DNA from 3 places in the Pseudomonas sp. NPDC087697 genome. Region 3 is predicted to be linked to each of the others. Evidence: riboswitches for the same ligand, from Rfam matches in the RefSeq annotation. Region 3 holds a riboswitch; each other region holds the start of a gene.
The links. Region 3 has a riboswitch for cobalamin ahead of ACIPIN_RS01730 (HoxN/HupN/NixA family nickel/cobalt transporter). Riboswitches for the same ligand answer to the same signal wherever they lie in the genome.
Positions count from the first base shown of each region.

Region 1: another riboswitch for cobalamin. It lies ahead of cobO (cob(I)yrinic acid a,c-diamide adenosyltransferase); the one in region 3 lies ahead of ACIPIN_RS01730 (HoxN/HupN/NixA family nickel/cobalt transporter).
Region 2: another riboswitch for cobalamin. It lies ahead of ACIPIN_RS10535 (CbtB-domain containing protein); the one in region 3 lies ahead of ACIPIN_RS01730 (HoxN/HupN/NixA family nickel/cobalt transporter).

Region 1 is NZ_JBIUVW010000012.1:124,850-129,978, reverse strand. It holds gene ACIPIN_RS11910 (hypothetical protein) at 154-738, opposite strand; cobalamin riboswitch at 896-1,133, shown strand; gene cobO (cob(I)yrinic acid a,c-diamide adenosyltransferase) at 1,214-1,825, shown strand; gene ACIPIN_RS11900 (cobyrinate a,c-diamide synthase) at 1,836-3,173, shown strand; gene bluB (5,6-dimethylbenzimidazole synthase) at 3,170-3,820, shown strand; gene cbiB (adenosylcobinamide-phosphate synthase CbiB) at 3,817-4,725, shown strand; gene cobD (threonine-phosphate decarboxylase CobD) at 4,718-5,129, shown strand, end outside.
Region 2 is NZ_JBIUVW010000010.1:143,943-149,071, forward strand. It holds gene cobN (cobaltochelatase subunit CobN) at 1-1,499, opposite strand, end outside; gene cobW (cobalamin biosynthesis protein CobW) at 1,503-2,576, opposite strand; cobalamin riboswitch at 2,678-2,889, opposite strand; cobalamin riboswitch at 3,076-3,299, shown strand; gene ACIPIN_RS10535 (CbtB-domain containing protein) at 3,397-3,588, shown strand; gene ACIPIN_RS10540 (CbtA family protein) at 3,600-4,301, shown strand; gene ACIPIN_RS10545 (cobalamin biosynthesis protein) at 4,298-4,711, shown strand; gene cobM (precorrin-4 C(11)-methyltransferase) at 4,793-5,129, shown strand, end outside.
Region 3 is NZ_JBIUVW010000001.1:398,824-403,952, forward strand. It holds gene ACIPIN_RS01715 (TonB-dependent receptor) at 1-406, shown strand, start outside; gene copC (copper homeostasis periplasmic binding protein CopC) at 554-928, shown strand; gene ACIPIN_RS01725 (TlpA disulfide reductase family protein) at 1,035-1,538, shown strand; cobalamin riboswitch at 1,622-1,764, shown strand; gene ACIPIN_RS01730 (HoxN/HupN/NixA family nickel/cobalt transporter) at 1,801-2,856, shown strand; partial or broken gene ACIPIN_RS01735 (lysis protein) at 3,026-3,127, opposite strand; gene ACIPIN_RS01740 (SOS response-associated peptidase family protein) at 3,245-3,922, shown strand; gene ACIPIN_RS01745 (hypothetical protein) at 3,927-4,187, opposite strand; gene ACIPIN_RS01750 (lysis protein) at 4,258-4,779, opposite strand; gene ACIPIN_RS01755 (cell wall hydrolase) at 4,776-5,129, opposite strand, start outside.

The sequences.
Region 1 (5,129 bases), on a different contig from region 3:
ACCCGATATCCCATGATGCTTCCTTAAATCGACGCTCCTACATCATGGTCCAAAAATATTCGACCACAACACGCCAGCTCCTACAGTGGATGATGTACACCTCGTAGGAGCTGCCGAAGGCTGCGATCTTTTGACGTTTTGTTCCTCGTGTTATCAGCCGCGTGCCTCTTTGAGCAATAGTGCGATGCCCGGATGGTAGTTGCCGGCTTCGTTGTGCAATTTGCGGTACGCGTAGGGGAAGTACCAGGCCACGGCGCAGGTGTGTTCCTTTTGCAGGTCGTCGACCATGTCCTGCAACTCTTCCGGGGTGGGACTGTGCTGGGCCTTCTGTGGTGCGACGAACAGGCAGCCGAGTTTCAGGTCACTGGCGTAGCTGATTTTTTTCGCATCGCTCGCCGCATCAAGCAGGGCCTGGGAGAGGTTCAGGTTGTTGACCCGCGGCCAGCGTTGGGTGGCCTGAAGATAGACGCGTTCTTCTCCACTTGCGATAAACAGATCGGCGCGGCTATTGCGCTCGCCTTCCTCGATCTGCTTTTTCGTCGGAGTCTGTTCGAGGGTGACCATTTCTGCCATCCACGCCGCTGCCGAAAGCAGGCTCAGGTTGGCGCGTTCGTCAAACCAGTAGGGGCTTTCGTTATCGCCGCGTACCGCGTTGTAACGGTCGATGCACTCAAACCAGCGTTCCAGTACCGGGCGCAGGAATTCCAGCTTAGGGTTACCGATGATCATGCCTTGCATGTTGCTCACCCTTTGTTCTTGTAGTGTAAGGTTGTGGCTCTTTGATATCACCGCTTTCAGTGTGGCACAAGATTGGCGCCAGTTTATTGATTGAGGTCGGTTTCTATCCATCGATGAGCCCCCGGCTTTAATTGACGCTCCACCCCCAACCCTCTAACCTTCGCGACTTGTTTCAGGTGCTCTGTGACCCAGTGGTCAACCGAGTGAAACAGGGAAGCCGGTGAGGGCGCGTTCTTTGACAGAGCGGGCGACGATCCCGGCGCTGCCCCCGCAACGGTAAATGAGTAAAAACTGCGCTTTGAGCCACTGTGTCGAAGGTCGATATGGGAAGGCGCGCAGTTCGGCCATCCCGCCGCTCATGAGCCCGGAGACCGGCCTGATCCATCCAGCGGCATCACGGTGGGCGATGCCAGGCTTCTTGCCGTCTATTCCTATGCCTGCCCGCCGTTATCCAGCCTCAACGGAGAGCTCCCCCATGACTGATTCCCCTGATCGTGACGAACGCCATCTGGCGCGCATGCTGCGCAAGAAAGCCGTGATCGATGAGCGTATTGCCAATTCGCCGAACGAATGCGGTCTGTTGCTGGTTCTGTCCGGCAACGGCAAGGGCAAAAGCAGTTCTGCGTTCGGTATGCTTGCCCGGGCGATGGGCCACGGCATGCAGTGCGGCGTGGTGCAGTTCATCAAGGGGCGCAACAGCACCGGCGAGGAGTTGTTCTTCCGCCGCTTCCCTGAACAAGTGCGCTTCCATGTGATGGGCGAAGGTTTCACCTGGGAAACCCAGGATCGCCAGCGGGATCTCGCTGCCGCCGAGGCCGCGTGGGAAGTCTCCCGCGAACTGCTGCGTGACTCAGGCGTAGGCCTGGTGGTGCTCGATGAGCTGAACATCGCGCTCAAACACGGCTATCTGGACCTCGATCAGGTGCTCAGCGACTTGCAGGCGCGTCCGCCGATGCAGCACGTGGTCGTCACCGGTCGTGGTGCCAAGCCGGAAATGATCGAGTTGGCCGACACGGTCACCGAGATGGGCATGATCAAACATGCATTTCAGGCCGGTATCAAAGCGCAGAAAGGCGTTGAGCTGTGAGCCTCTTTATATGAATAGCAGTCGTTATTGCCCAGCGGTATTGATTGCCGCACCGGCTTCCGGTCAGGGCAAGACCACCGTTACCGCCGCGCTGGCCCGTTTGCATCGCAATCAGGGGCGTAAGGTTCGGGTGTTCAAGTGTGGCCCGGACTTTCTTGACCCGATGATTCTCGAACGCGCCAGCGGTGCGCCGGTCTATCAGTTGGACATGTGGATGGTCGGCGAACAGGAAAGTCGTCGGCTGTTGTGGGAAGCGGCGGCTGAGGCTGACCTGATTTTGATCGAAGGCGTGATGGGCTTGTTCGATGGCACACCATCCAGCGCTGATCTGGCGCGGCATTTTGGTGTGCCGGTGCTGGGCGTGATCGACGGCACCGCCATGGCCCAGACTTTCGGCGCGCTGGCGTTGGGGCTGGCGCGGTATCAGCCGGACTTGCCGTTTGCCGGTGTATTGGCCAACCGCGTCGGCACCTTGCGTCACGCGCAATTGCTCGAAGGCAGCTTGACCGAAGGCCTGCGCTGGTATGGCGCCTTGTCCCGGGAAACCGGGATCGAACTGCCGAGCCGTCATCTTGGATTGGTGCAAGCCAGTGAGTTGAACGACCTTGATCTGCGTCTCGATGCCGCCGCCGAAGCCTTGGCCAGCAGCTGCGAAGTGGCGTTACCGCCCGCTGTCGAGTTCGCCGCGCCTGACGTGATCGCTGCCGAGCCGTTGTTGGCGGGTGTGCGAATTGCCGTCGCTCGTGACGAGGCTTTTGCCTTCACGTATGGCGCGAGCCTCGACTTGCTGCGGGCGATGGGCGCCGAATTGCGATTCTTCTCGCCGATCCATGACTGCGAACTGCCAGAAGCTGACAGCTTGTATCTGCCCGGCGGTTATCCGGAATTGCACCATGTGGCGTTGGCTGAAAACACCACAATGCTCGACGCCATTCGCGCTCACCACGCTGCCGGCAAGCCGTTGCTGGCTGAGTGCGGCGGCATGCTTTATCTGCTCGACTCACTGACCGACGTCGACGGCATGCGCACTGAGTTGGTGGGGCTGCTGGCCGGTGATGCGGTGATGCAGAAGCGTCTGGCGGCGTTGGCCTTGCAAGCGGTCGAATTGCCCGAAGGCGCGCTGCGTGGCCATACGTACCACCATTCGTTGACCAGCACCGAGCTTGAGCCGATTGCCCGTGGCCTGAGCCCCAACGGTGGGCGTGGTGCCGAAGCGGTTTACCGTGAAGGGCGGATGACGGCCTCTTATGTGCACTTCTATTTCCCGTCCAATCCATCGGCGATCGCCGCGCTGTTTGCGCCAGACCTAAACCCTGTGGGGGCGGGCTTGCCCGCGAAGAGGCCATGACAGACAACGCATTTTCCGAGGCCGAGCGCGAAGCGGTTTATCGTGCGATTGCCGAACGTCGCGACATGCGTCACTTCAGTGGCGGCAGCGTCGAGCCCGAACTGCTTCGGCGTTTGCTCGAAGCGGCGCATCGGGCTCCGAGTGTCGGTTTGATGCAGCCCTGGCGGTTCATCCGCATCAGCGATCAGGCGTTACGCGGCAAGATCCAGCAATTGGTGGAAGAGGAGCGGGTGCGCACCGCCGAAGCGCTGGGCGAACGCTCCGACGAATTCATGAAGCTGAAAGTCGAAGGCATCAACGACTGCGCCGAAGTGCTGGTCGCCGCGCTGATGGATGATCGCGAGCGGCATATCTTTGGCCGTCGGACTTTGCCGGAAATGGACATGGCATCGTTGTCCTGCGCGATCCAGAATCTTTGGCTGGCGTCCCGTGCCGAAGGTCTGGGCATGGGCTGGGTTTCGTTGTTCGAACCGCAGGCATTGGCGGATCTGCTCGGCCTGCCGCCGGGGGCCAAACCATTGGCGGTGTTGTGTCTGGGACCGGTAAAGGAATTTTACCCGGCGCCGATGCTGGTTCTTGAAGGCTGGGCGCAGGCGCGTCCGCTGAATGAACTGCTGTACGAAAATTTTTGGGGAGTGAGTCAATGAGTGTGGCGTTGCTGAGTGTCGCCGGGGTAGCGCTGGATGCGCTGCTGGGCGAGCCCAAGCGCTGGCATCCGCTGGTGGCGTTCGGCCGTTTTGCCGATCGTATCGAGCAACGTTTCAACTCCGCCGGCCGTGGCTGGCGCAGTCACGGCGTCACCGCCTGGGTGATGGCGGTGCTGCCGCTGACCCTGTTGGTGACGGCGTTTTCCTGGCTGCCCTATATCGGCTGGATCGTCGAGATCCTGGCGTTGTATTGCGCCCTTGGCCTGCGCAGTCTCGGCGAACATGTCGAGCCAGTGGCTCAGGCCCTGCGCAGCGATGATCTGGAAGAAGCACGCAAGCGTGTCGGCTATCTGGTCAGCCGTCAGACCAGTGAGCTGGACTCCACCGAAGTGGCCCGCGCCGCCACCGAATCAGTTCTGGAAAACGGCAGCGATGCAGTATTCGCCGCGCTGTTCTGGTTTGCCGTCGCGGGGGCGCCGGGGGTGGTGCTCTATCGTCTGAGCAATACCTTGGACGCCATGTGGGGTTATCGCAACGAACGCTTTGAACGTTTCGGCTGGGCGGCGGCGAAAATCGACGACGTGCTCAACTACATCCCGGCGCGTCTGGTGGCTTTGACCTACGCGCTGCTGGGCAAAACCCGCCTGGCACTCAAATGCTGGCGCACCCAGGGGCCGACCTGGGATAGCCCGAATGCCGGGCCGGTGATGGCCGCGGGCGCTGGCGCCCTTGGGGTCGAGTTGGGCGGCGCGGCGATCTATCACGGTGAACTGCATCAGCGTCCACAGTTGGGTGAAGGTGTGCCAGCAGACGCCAACTCCATCGACCGCGGCTGGCAATTGGTTCAGCGCGGGGTATGGTTGTGGCTGCTGATTCTCTGTGTGGGAGCCGAGTTTTATGCTTGAGCACGGCGGCCGTTTGCGCAAGGCGGCGTTGCACTACGGCATCGCCGAAGCCGATTGGCTCGACCTGTCCAGTGGTCTGGCACCTTGGCCGTGGGCGATCCCGAACATCCCGTTGCGAGCCTGGGCGCGCTTGCCGGAAACCGATGACGGCCTGGAGCAGGCCGCACGCGAATACTACGGCGCCACACAGGTGTTGCCGGTCGCCGGCTCGCAGGCGGCCATCCAGTTGTTGCCACGCCTGCGTCGCGCCGGCAAAGTCGGCGTGCTCTCACCGTGTTATGCCGAGCATGCCGAGGCTTGGCGTCGCAACGGCTATATCGTGCGTGAAGTGCTGGAGCAGGAAGTCGACTTCTTTCTCGATAGCCTCGACGTGCTGGTGGTGGTTAACCCGAACAATCCCACGG
Region 2 (5,129 bases), on a different contig from region 3:
CCAAACCGCAGCCCGGCAACCATCATTCGTCCGCCACGGAACATCGGGTCGTTTTCAGGCGTTCCCCAACGCTCCAGCACCGCAGCGCGGTTGGCTTCGGGCAAGGCGTTGAACATCGAGAAATAGTCGTCCAGCGCCAGGCTTTGCTGACACGGGCGCAGGTCGATGCTCTCCAGGTCATTGCTGACCCCACCGAGCAATTGCTGAATCAACGCGGTGCCGCTTTCCGGTAAATCGGCAGGCAACGGATACCCTTCAGCCTGCAGCGCCCGCAGGATATTCAACGCCGCTGCCGGCGTGTCGAGGCCAACACCGTTGCCAATCCGTCCGTCGCGGGTCGGGTAGTTGGCGAGGATCAGCGCAATGCGTTTTTCGCCATTGGCCACCCGCGCCAGCTCGACCCAGCGCCGCGCCAGTTCGGCGACAAAGTCCATGCGTTCAGGTTGCGGTCGATAGCAGACCACGTCGGACTGACTGCGCTCACTGCGCCAGGCCAGGTCCTTGAAGCTGATCGGTCGGCTGATGATCCGTCCATCGAGCTCCGGCAAGGCGATGTGCATCGCCAGATCCCGTGGGCCAAGCCCTTGCTCGCTGGCGCGCCAACCCGGTTCGTTGTCCTGGGCGCAGATCGCCTGGATCACCGGAATATTGCGTCGGAATGGCCGCAGGTGGGGTGCTTCGGGGCTCGATTGGGCGAAACCGGTGGTGTTCAGAATCACCGAAGCCTGCACCTCATCCAGCCAGTCCTCGACCACCGTCAGGCAGCCGGGCTCTTTCAAACTGGCCAGCGCAATCGGCAGCGGATTCAGCCCCGCAGCCTGCAAGCGCTGGCAGAAAACATCGATGAAGGCAGTATTCGCCGCCTGCAAGTGCGAACGGTAAAACAGCACCGCCGCCACCGGCTGATCAACCTGCCAGTCGGCTTGCCAATCGCCCAGCGTCGCGTTGCTTTTGTGCGGATGGTAGATCGCGGTACGCGGCAGAACCTGTGGTTCGGCCCACGGGTAATCGCGGCCAAGCCAACGGCTGGCCAGGCAGCGATACAAGTCCATCGCATTGCCCATGCCGCCCTGACGCAGGAAATGCCAAAGCCGTTCGCGGTCTTCGACAGGCACGGTACTCAGGTCGCTGAGTTCCGGGTCGGGACGGTCATCGCCCGGCACCAGAATCAGCTGCACTCCGCGTTGCGAGAGCTCCACCAGGCGCTCGATGCCGTAGCGCCAATAGGCGATCCCGCCGTGCAGCGAAATCAGAATCACCTTGGCGTGGCGCAGCACTTCGTCGACATACAAGTCGACCGAGGCGTGATTCTGCACCTGCATCGGGTTGGCCAGACGCAGGCTCGGGTAGTCCTCGGGCAACTGCTGCGCCGCTTCGGCGAGCAGCGCCAGACTGGAGTCGCCGCTGCACAGAATCACCAGCTCGGCAGGGGTTTGGCCAAGGTCGGCAATGTTGTCATCCGAGACGAAACCGCCGGGCTGGGTCCTGAGCAGGTGCATGGATTAAACGCTGAGCGCAGCGCGCAACTGCGCTTCGAGCAAGGCGGCGTCCAGTTGCTGGCCGATCAGCACCAAACGTGTGCTGCGCGCTTCGTCTGCGGCCCATTGACGGTCGAAGTGCTTGTCGAAACGCGTACCCACGCCCTGGATCAGCAAGCGCATCGGCTTATTCGGGATCGCGGCAAAACCCTTGACCCGCAGGATGCCGTGCTGGACCACCAATTGGGTCAGGGCATCGAGCAACAGGCTTTCGTCGGCTTGTGGCAGTTCGATGGAAATCGAATCGAAGGCGTCGTGATCATGGTCGTCATGATCGTGATCGTCGCCATCGTGGTGATGGTCGTGGTGACTGTGACGGCTGTCGATGTGTTCTTCAGAGCCGGCACCCAAGCCGATCAACACGTCCAGCGGCAGGCGACCGCTGCTGGCTTCGATGATTTTCACCGCTGGCGGCAGCTCTTCAGCGACTTCCAGACGCACTTTGGCCAGATCCGCCGGGCTGATCAGGTCGGCCTTGTTGAGGATCACCAGGTCGGCGCTGGCCAGTTGGTCGGCGAACAGCTCGTGCAGCGGCGATTCGTGGTCCAGGTTCGGGTCAAGTTTGCGCTGGGCGTCGACCTGATCCGGGAACGCCGCGAAAGTACCAGCGGCCACGGCCGGGCTGTCGACCACGGTGATCACCGCATCGACCGTGCAGGCGCTGCGGATTTCCGGCCACTGGAAGGCTTGGACCAGCGGTTTTGGCAGGGCCAGGCCAGAGGTTTCGATGAGGATGTGATCCAGGTCAGCGCGACGGGCGACCAGCTCACGCATGACCGGGAAGAACTCTTCCTGAACGGTGCAGCACAGGCAGCCGTTGGCCAGCTCATAAACGCGGCCGTTAGCTTCTTCTTCCGTGCAACCGATGGAACATTGCTTGAGGATTTCGCCGTCGATGCCCAGCTCGCCGAATTCGTTGACGATCACCGCGATGCGCCGGCCCTGGGCGTTATCGAGCATGTGTCGCAGCAAGGTAGTTTTGCCCGAACCGAGGAAGCCGGTAACGATGGTGACGGGAAGTTTGGCCAGTGTTTTCATCGGATGCCCTTTGGCAAGGTGGCGGGCATACGGGACGACAACCGGCAACGCGCACGCGCATGCCTGAAGAGTTCGCCACCGGATCACCCCGCCCGGTTGAAAGTGAGAATCTGTGTCGAGGCAGGTCTCCTGGCTGACGGCGTACCGGTCTTTCGACTGGCGATTTCTGCACCTTCCCGCACCTCTTGATAGAGCGTGCAGTGGCATGGCAGAAACAGAACCGTTCACAGTTGCGGGGGCAGCCGCGGCATTGACCGCGTTCCCTTCTTAGCTTCGGCGCACGCGCCAAAGAACCTCGAAAGCGCAAGGCTACGCATCGCATCGGGGCGGGTCAATGTTCACCTGAGTTCTGTGGCGGCTGTGATGACGCCATCGCGAGCAAGCTCGCTCCCACATTGGAATGCGGTCAACTGTGGGAGCGAGCTTGCTCGCGATAGAGGCGCCCCGATCTCGAGTTGAGAACGCCTGCCAATTGACGCCCCGCCCTCGCCCATGCTCTCCTACACGCCTTGTTACGGGTGCCCTTCACAGGGTGAAACGGGAAACCGGTGAATCATGTGCTTTACTCAAAAGCCATGTCAGTCCGGTGCTGCCCCCGCAACGGTAAGCGAGCGAAGGATCAGATCCACTGTGTCAGCACGACATGGGAAGGCGATTCTTGCAGGTTCGGCGAATGCCAGCCCCTCGTGAGCCCGGAGACCGGCCCGCAACACATCAATAACAAACCCGCGGTGGGCGGGCGCTGTTTTAGCCTCTGCGTGCCGGCTCGCGGGGTTTTCATGCGCTCGATTCACCCACTGACTGACCAGAGGGAAGCGCCATGTCGATCATCAGCAGCACTCGCCATACCACCGCCAGCACCACGTCCACCCTGAGCCAACGCCTTGTTGCCGCTATCGGCGCATCGATTCTGGGCGCTTGCCTTGTGTATTTCGCCGGTTTCTCGCACATCGACGCGGTGCACAACGCCGCCCACGATACCCGTCACAGCTCCGCCTTCCCGTGCCATTGAGACCTGCTGACATGATCAAGCGTATTGCGCAAACCGCAGGTTTCACTGGCTTGCTGGCCGCCCTGCTGCTGACCTTGCTGCAAAGCTTCTGGGTCGCACCACTGATTCTTCAGGCGGAAACCTACGAAAAAGCTCCAGCGGCTGAAGTCCATGAACATGCCGAAGGCGCAATGGCAGGCCACACCCATGATGCAGAAGCTTGGGAGCCGGAAGACGGCTGGCAGCGCGTGCTGTCGACTACCGGCGGTAATCTGGTGGTCGCCGTCGGCTTTGCGCTGATGCTCGCCGGTCTCTACACCTTGCGCGCACCGACCCGCACCTCTCAGGGCCTGCTCTGGGGGTTGGCCGGTTATGCAACCTTCGTCCTGGCACCGACCCTGGGCTTGCCGCCTGAGTTGCCGGGCACTGCCGCCGCAGACCTGGCACAACGGCAGATCTGGTGGATCAGCACCGCAGCGTCCACCGCCGTCGGTATTGCCCTGATCGTGTTCTCCCGGCACTGGCTGCTGAAGGTGCTCGGCGTCGCCATTCTGGCCGTGCCGCATATCATCGGCGCGCCACAGCCTGAAGTGCATTCGATGCTGGCCCCGGAGGCCCTGGAAGCGCAATTCAAGATCGCTTCGCAGCTGACCAACGTCGCGTTCTGGCTGGCCCTGGGCCTGATCAGTGCCTGGTTGTTCCGCCGCAAAAGCGAAGGTCAATACCACGCATGACCAGCACCAGCGCAGCACCAACCCTGGTGGTCGGCCTGGGCTGCCAGCGCGGCTGCCCGGCCAGCACGCTGCGCGCGTTGCTCGACCAGGCGTTACAGGCTCATCACATCGAATTGCAGGCGATCAAGGCTCTGGCCAGTATCGACCTGAAGCGTGATGAGCCCGGCCTGAACGAGTTGGCCAAGCAACTGGCGCTGCCGTTGATGTATTTCAGCAGTGAGCAACTGGCCGGCTATCAACCGCAACTCAGCCACCTCTCGCAAATCGCTTTCGAGCGCACCGGCTGCTACGGCGTCGCCGAAAGCGCTGCACTGGCCCTCGCCGAACAACTGGCCCAGGCGCCGGCAAAATTGCTGATCCCGCGACAAAAATATGCCCAGGCGACGTTTGCATTGGCCGGCGCTGCGTAAAATCCTCGATAATCCCCGCCTTCGATCATGAGCAATCTTCATCTGAAGTCTTGCTTTGACAATTTTTCACAGGAGCCGGCCATGACCGTCTACTTCATTGGCGCAGGTCCCGGCGACCCGGAACTGATTACCGTCAAGGGCCAACGGCTGATTCGCAGTTGCCCGCTGATCATTTACGCCGGCTCGCTGGTGCCTGAAGCCGTACTCGAAGGCCATCAGGCGGAACAGGTGGTCAACAGCGCCGAATTGCATCTGGAACAGATCATCGAACTGATCAAAGTCGCCCACGACAAAGGCCAGGATGTAGCGCGGGTGCATTCCGGCGATCCGAGCCTGTATGGAGCGATCGGCGAGCAGATTCGTTACCTGCGAGAGCTGAACATCCCGTTCGAAATCATCCCCGGCGTCACCGCTACGG
Region 3 (5,129 bases):
CACCGGCACCACCGACGGCATCCTGGGTGTCTATTACATGGATACGCTCAACAAGAACTGGGACTACTTCGGCCAGGCCATGGTGCAGAAGGCGCTGAACTCCAGCGATCACTATCGCCCCGGCGATGGCGTCAATCTGAACGTGGGTCTGCGTTACATGGGCAACGCCTACGTCATGCCGCAAATTCAACTGAACGTACGGCACGTCGAGCACGATGACGGTGCCAATGCCGACACCATCAGTACCGGCGGAACGCTGGCCTACCTCAGCCCAGGTGTGACGGTGCCGCTTGGTAAAAAGGTCTCGCTCTACAGTTTCGTGCAGGTGCCGGTGTATCAAAACGTCAACGGCGTGCAGCTTGCTCCGCGCTATACCGCAACCATGGGGGCGCGTTACGCGTTCTAGTTCGCCGACAGTCACCGGGTGACGGGTGAGCACGCCCTCCCCGGTACTACCCTGAGTTTGTGATTCGAGACACGGCGCATACAGCCCTTCCGGGCTCGAAAATGCCGAGTTGATACACCACCTATCCCACTATCGAGGTACTTGAAGATGTCTGCTCATTTCACCAAGAAAGCCTTAACTGCTGTCGCCCTGATCGCCTCTCTCGCATCGATCAGCAATGCCTTTGCGCATGCTCACCTGAAAAACGAAATGCCTGCCGCCGACAGCAGCGTTACAGCCCCCAAAGAGCTGCATTTGAATTTCTCCGAAGGCGTCGAAGCAAAGTTCACGAAAGTAACTGTCACTGACGACGGGCAGCCGGTTGCCATCAAAGGTATCGACACGGCTCCGAACGACAAAAAACTGTTGATCGTTACCCCAGAACAACCCTTGAAGCCAGGATCGTACAAAGTCGAGTGGCATGCCGTTTCAGTCGACACCCACAAGAGCGAAGGCAGCTACACATTCAAGATCACTGAGTGATGATGTGGGGCGTCGGTGACACTCACCGACGCCTCGTCACCGTATTTCGACTATCGGAGACCGACTCAGCCTACTGTGCTGAGCCAATGAAACCGAGGGAAACCTGATGTCCGCAAAAAGACTACTGCCATTGTTCGCACTCTGTTGCAGCCTGGTTGGTCTGCCCGCATGGGCGATTGATGTAGGCGAGCACGCTCCGAACCTGACGGCAAAAACGTTGAATGGCGAAACGTTTGATTTGCAGAAACAGGCTGGCCAGGTGGTGATCGTGAATTTCTGGGCCTCCTGGTGCGAGCCGTGTCGTGAAGAAATGCCGGCCATGGAAACCTATTATCAGCAGCACAAAGGCGAAGGACTAAAGATCATTGCGATCAGCATGGATGAGCCGGAAGACGACGCTATGGTGCACAAAGTCATGGCCCATTACAGCTATCCTGCGGCGTTCCAGCGTGATGCCGACTTCCAGGGGTTTGGCCGAATCTGGCGCATGCCGATGACCTACGTCATCGACCGGCAAGGTGTGGTGCGCAAGGATGGCAGCGTGGGCGACCCAAAAATCGATCTGCCGTTGCTGGATCAGCTTGTGACTCCATTACTGACAGCGCATTAGCCGATGGGTAACTCAAGTTCTAGACCACAGGGTCGTCAGATCGAGCAATTAGGCATTATTTTACAAACATCATCTGCGCCTGCGTAGACTGCCCAGGCAGATGTTTCAATATGTTGCATAACGAGAAGCCGGTGTAATTCCGGCACGGTCGCGCCACTGTATCTGGATCGCAGGCTTTAAGCCGAATGAGTCCAGGAGTCAGACCTCGTTTTGTGCTCTTCTCAATCCAAATGGGGCGCGTGTTCCCTAAAGGTAATGTTCGATGATTCTTCGTCTCGCTCAGATTTTCAGCGACTCCAATAGCCAGGTACGAGCCAAGATTTTTGGCATCTATGGGGTATTGATCGGTATTAACGTTCTTGCTTGGGTCTGGGCGCTGGTGGCCTTTCACGATCACCCCGTTCTCCTTGGCACGGCTCTACTTGCCTACGGCTTTGGGCTCAGGCATGCGGTAGATGCTGACCATATTGCAGCTATCGACAACGTCACTCGCAAGCTGATGCAGGAAAAAAAACGTCCAGTCACCGTGGGGTTTTTCTTCTCCCTCGGTCACTCCGCTGTTGTTGTGCTCGCGTCCATTGGTGTCGCCCTTGCCACCTCAGCGATGAAAGCCAACTTTGAGAGCTATAGGGAGATGGGGGGCGTTATCAGCACCTCAGTTTCCGCCTTGTTCCTATTCCTCATCGCGCTGATGAACCTGATTATTTTGAGGTCGATTTACAAGGCATGGCGCCACGTCAGGCAGGGTGGTACCTATGTCGAGGACGACTTTGACCTGCTGCTGGCGGATCGTGGTTTTCTTGCGAGGATTTTCCGGCCATTGTTTCGCTTGATCACCCGAAGCTGGCACATGTTCCCCTTGGGCTTCCTGTTCGGATTGGGGTTCGATACTTCCACTGAAATCGCGCTGTTAGGAATCTCCGCCAGCCAGGCTTCCCAAGGATTGTCGCCATGGGCAATCATGGTTTTTCCGGTTCTTTTCAGCGCAGGCATGTCGCTGGTCGACACGCTGGACGGTCATCTGATGTTGGGAGCATACGGCTGGGCCTATATGAAGCCGATTCGCAAGATCTACTACAACATGACGATCACCCTGGTATCGGTTGTGGTCGCCGTGTTGATCGGAAGCATTGAGGCGCTAGGTCTGATCGCGAACAAGCTGGCCATGCAGGGCCCAGTATGGGATGTGGTAGGTAAACTCAACGACAACTTTGGCATGCTTGGCTACATGATCATCGGTATTTTTATCGCCAGTTGGGTCATTTCGGTGATGCTCTACCGCATAAAAGGGTTTGATGCGTTGGAAGTAAAGTGCTGAGATCAAGCAGTAAGTAATGCTCGGTCATTGGATAAAGTGGCGACCTAACTGGGTCGCCGGCAATTCCCGCTAATTTTCTCTGCACATGCGCAAACGACAGAGTGTCCGCTCCTGGCTGTTTTCTGCCTGCCACGAATGACTGGTTTGGGTCGATTGCGGTCATTCAGCCTCAGTGTGATACCTCCCTCACATACGCCTGGCACGCCGCCAGCGCAATCAGTCCCCGGTCGCCGTCGTCGGTGATGCCGATAATTCGTTGAGCATGCGCGGGGCAAGTCATGGGCGCGCTCCGCCATGATCCACGCTTCCGCCGCCGGTATCGGTTTTGTACGGAGATGAGCAGCCCCGCACTCAGCTATGCTGAAATCTCCACTGGAGGACTTTGCCAATGTGCGGAAGACTTTCCCAGTACCGTGGTATCCACGACTTCGTGGCGGCGCTGAGCATGCCCAATGCTCTGGTCAACACCGTCGGCGACCAGCCGCTCGAGCAGTACAACGTCGCACCTACAACAAGGGTCGCCCTCTTTCGCCAGGAAAGCGACACGCTGCGCGCCGATCTGGTCAGGTGGTGCTGGCGACCGCATTGGGCAACCGACCAGCCAGCGAAACCGAACGGCAGGGTCGAAAAGGTAGCGCATAGCCCATTCTACCGGGCGATCTGGCCACACCGCGCCATTACGCCAATCGACGGGTGGTATGAGTGGGTCGATGAAGGTGGCCCCAATAAACAGCCCTACCTTATCCGGCGCCGAGATGGTGCCCCTGCCTTCTGCGCCTCAATCGGCCAGTTTACGACCGGCGATCACGAGCCGAGCGAGTATGACGGTTTCGTGATCATCACTGCCGATTCGGCCGGCGGCATGGTGGACATCCACGACCGGCGCCCGGTGGTGCTCGCGCCAGAGTTGGCTCGGGAATGGCTGGACCCGGCAACGCCCAAGGAGCGCGCCGAACATATGATGATTCAACAGGGAGAGCCGTCCGAGTCGTTCGAGTGGTTCAGGGTAAGTCCGAGCGTGGGCAATGTGCACAACCAAGGCCAGAGTCTGATAAAGCCGATCTGAAATGTTATTTGTCCCGCTGAACCCTGCAATTCACGTAGGCATCACTCCCCGGCTTAGCGCCGTACGATTGGCAAACAGCGTCATCTGTAGTGCTCTTCTCCGCCCTGGCGGCCGACAGGTTTTTTAAACTTTGCTGGCGAACCTCATACCCTTTTGTACCAGGAAGGCAGTCATCCCAGGCAATGATGCCAATCGCGCAATCAAGCGGATGATTGGCGCAACCGGCAAGCGCCAGCATTGATACGGCTACACAAAGAGCTTTCATATTGGCGGCCCTCCCCGGCCGCCGTGCAGTCTGCCATCCTTTCAAGGACAAAAATATGCTCTGCAATGCTTCAGCGATTCACTTCTCTGACAAACGCCTGGCATGCAGCCAGAGCTATCAATCCCCGGTCACCATCGTCGGTGATGCCGATAATTCGTTGAGCATGCGCTGGGTCAAGTCTGGCGCGTGTTCCTCCATGAACCACGCTGCCGGCTTCGGTAGCGGCTGGCATTGCGCAACCACCGGCTGAATCCGTTGCGTCGATGAGGACTGACAGCCGTAAATCGGAAGTAGCAAGGCGATCGCGCAGGCGAGCCTGGTCTTTTTGAGCATTGGTCAAAGCCTCGTAGTGGGTTTGGTCGCTGGTCGCCAGGCGCTGCTCGAGCGCGAGGCGTTTGTCTTGTTCGGCGCGCTGCTGAGCGGCGGCGGCCAGGGTCAGCTCGTTCAGCGTCTCGCCCTGAATCTGCGCCTGCTCTGCCAGTTGCTGGCCGTAACGCCAGTCCTGTAGCTGCCAAGCCAGCGCCGCCGCGCCGCCACCTACAACGGCCAGCAACACTGCGACGCCAATCAGGCGCCCCGGCACGGCAGTCACGGCACATCTCTGAAGAAGACGTGGTGCCCGAGCTTCAGCGTCTGCTTCGCCTTCGCCGCCCAAGCCGGAGCCTTCGGCATGGTGGTGGCGTAGTAGTGCGTAGCCCCGCCGGTGGGATCTGGCGCGGTACCGGCGATCACCTGGTCAGCGGCTTTTTGCGCCTGGACGAACTGCCCGGCCGGGATTGGCTTAGCACCGCTCAGGTAGGCGAAGTTCGGGTCGTTCTTGTTCCAACAGCTGAACTGCCAGGCCTTCAGGCACACGCCAGCGTAACCCTCACCCCACCAGGAGTTGGCCTTGCCGTCATTCACGCGGTTACGGATCGTCCAGGCGACGGCAATCTGGCCGGC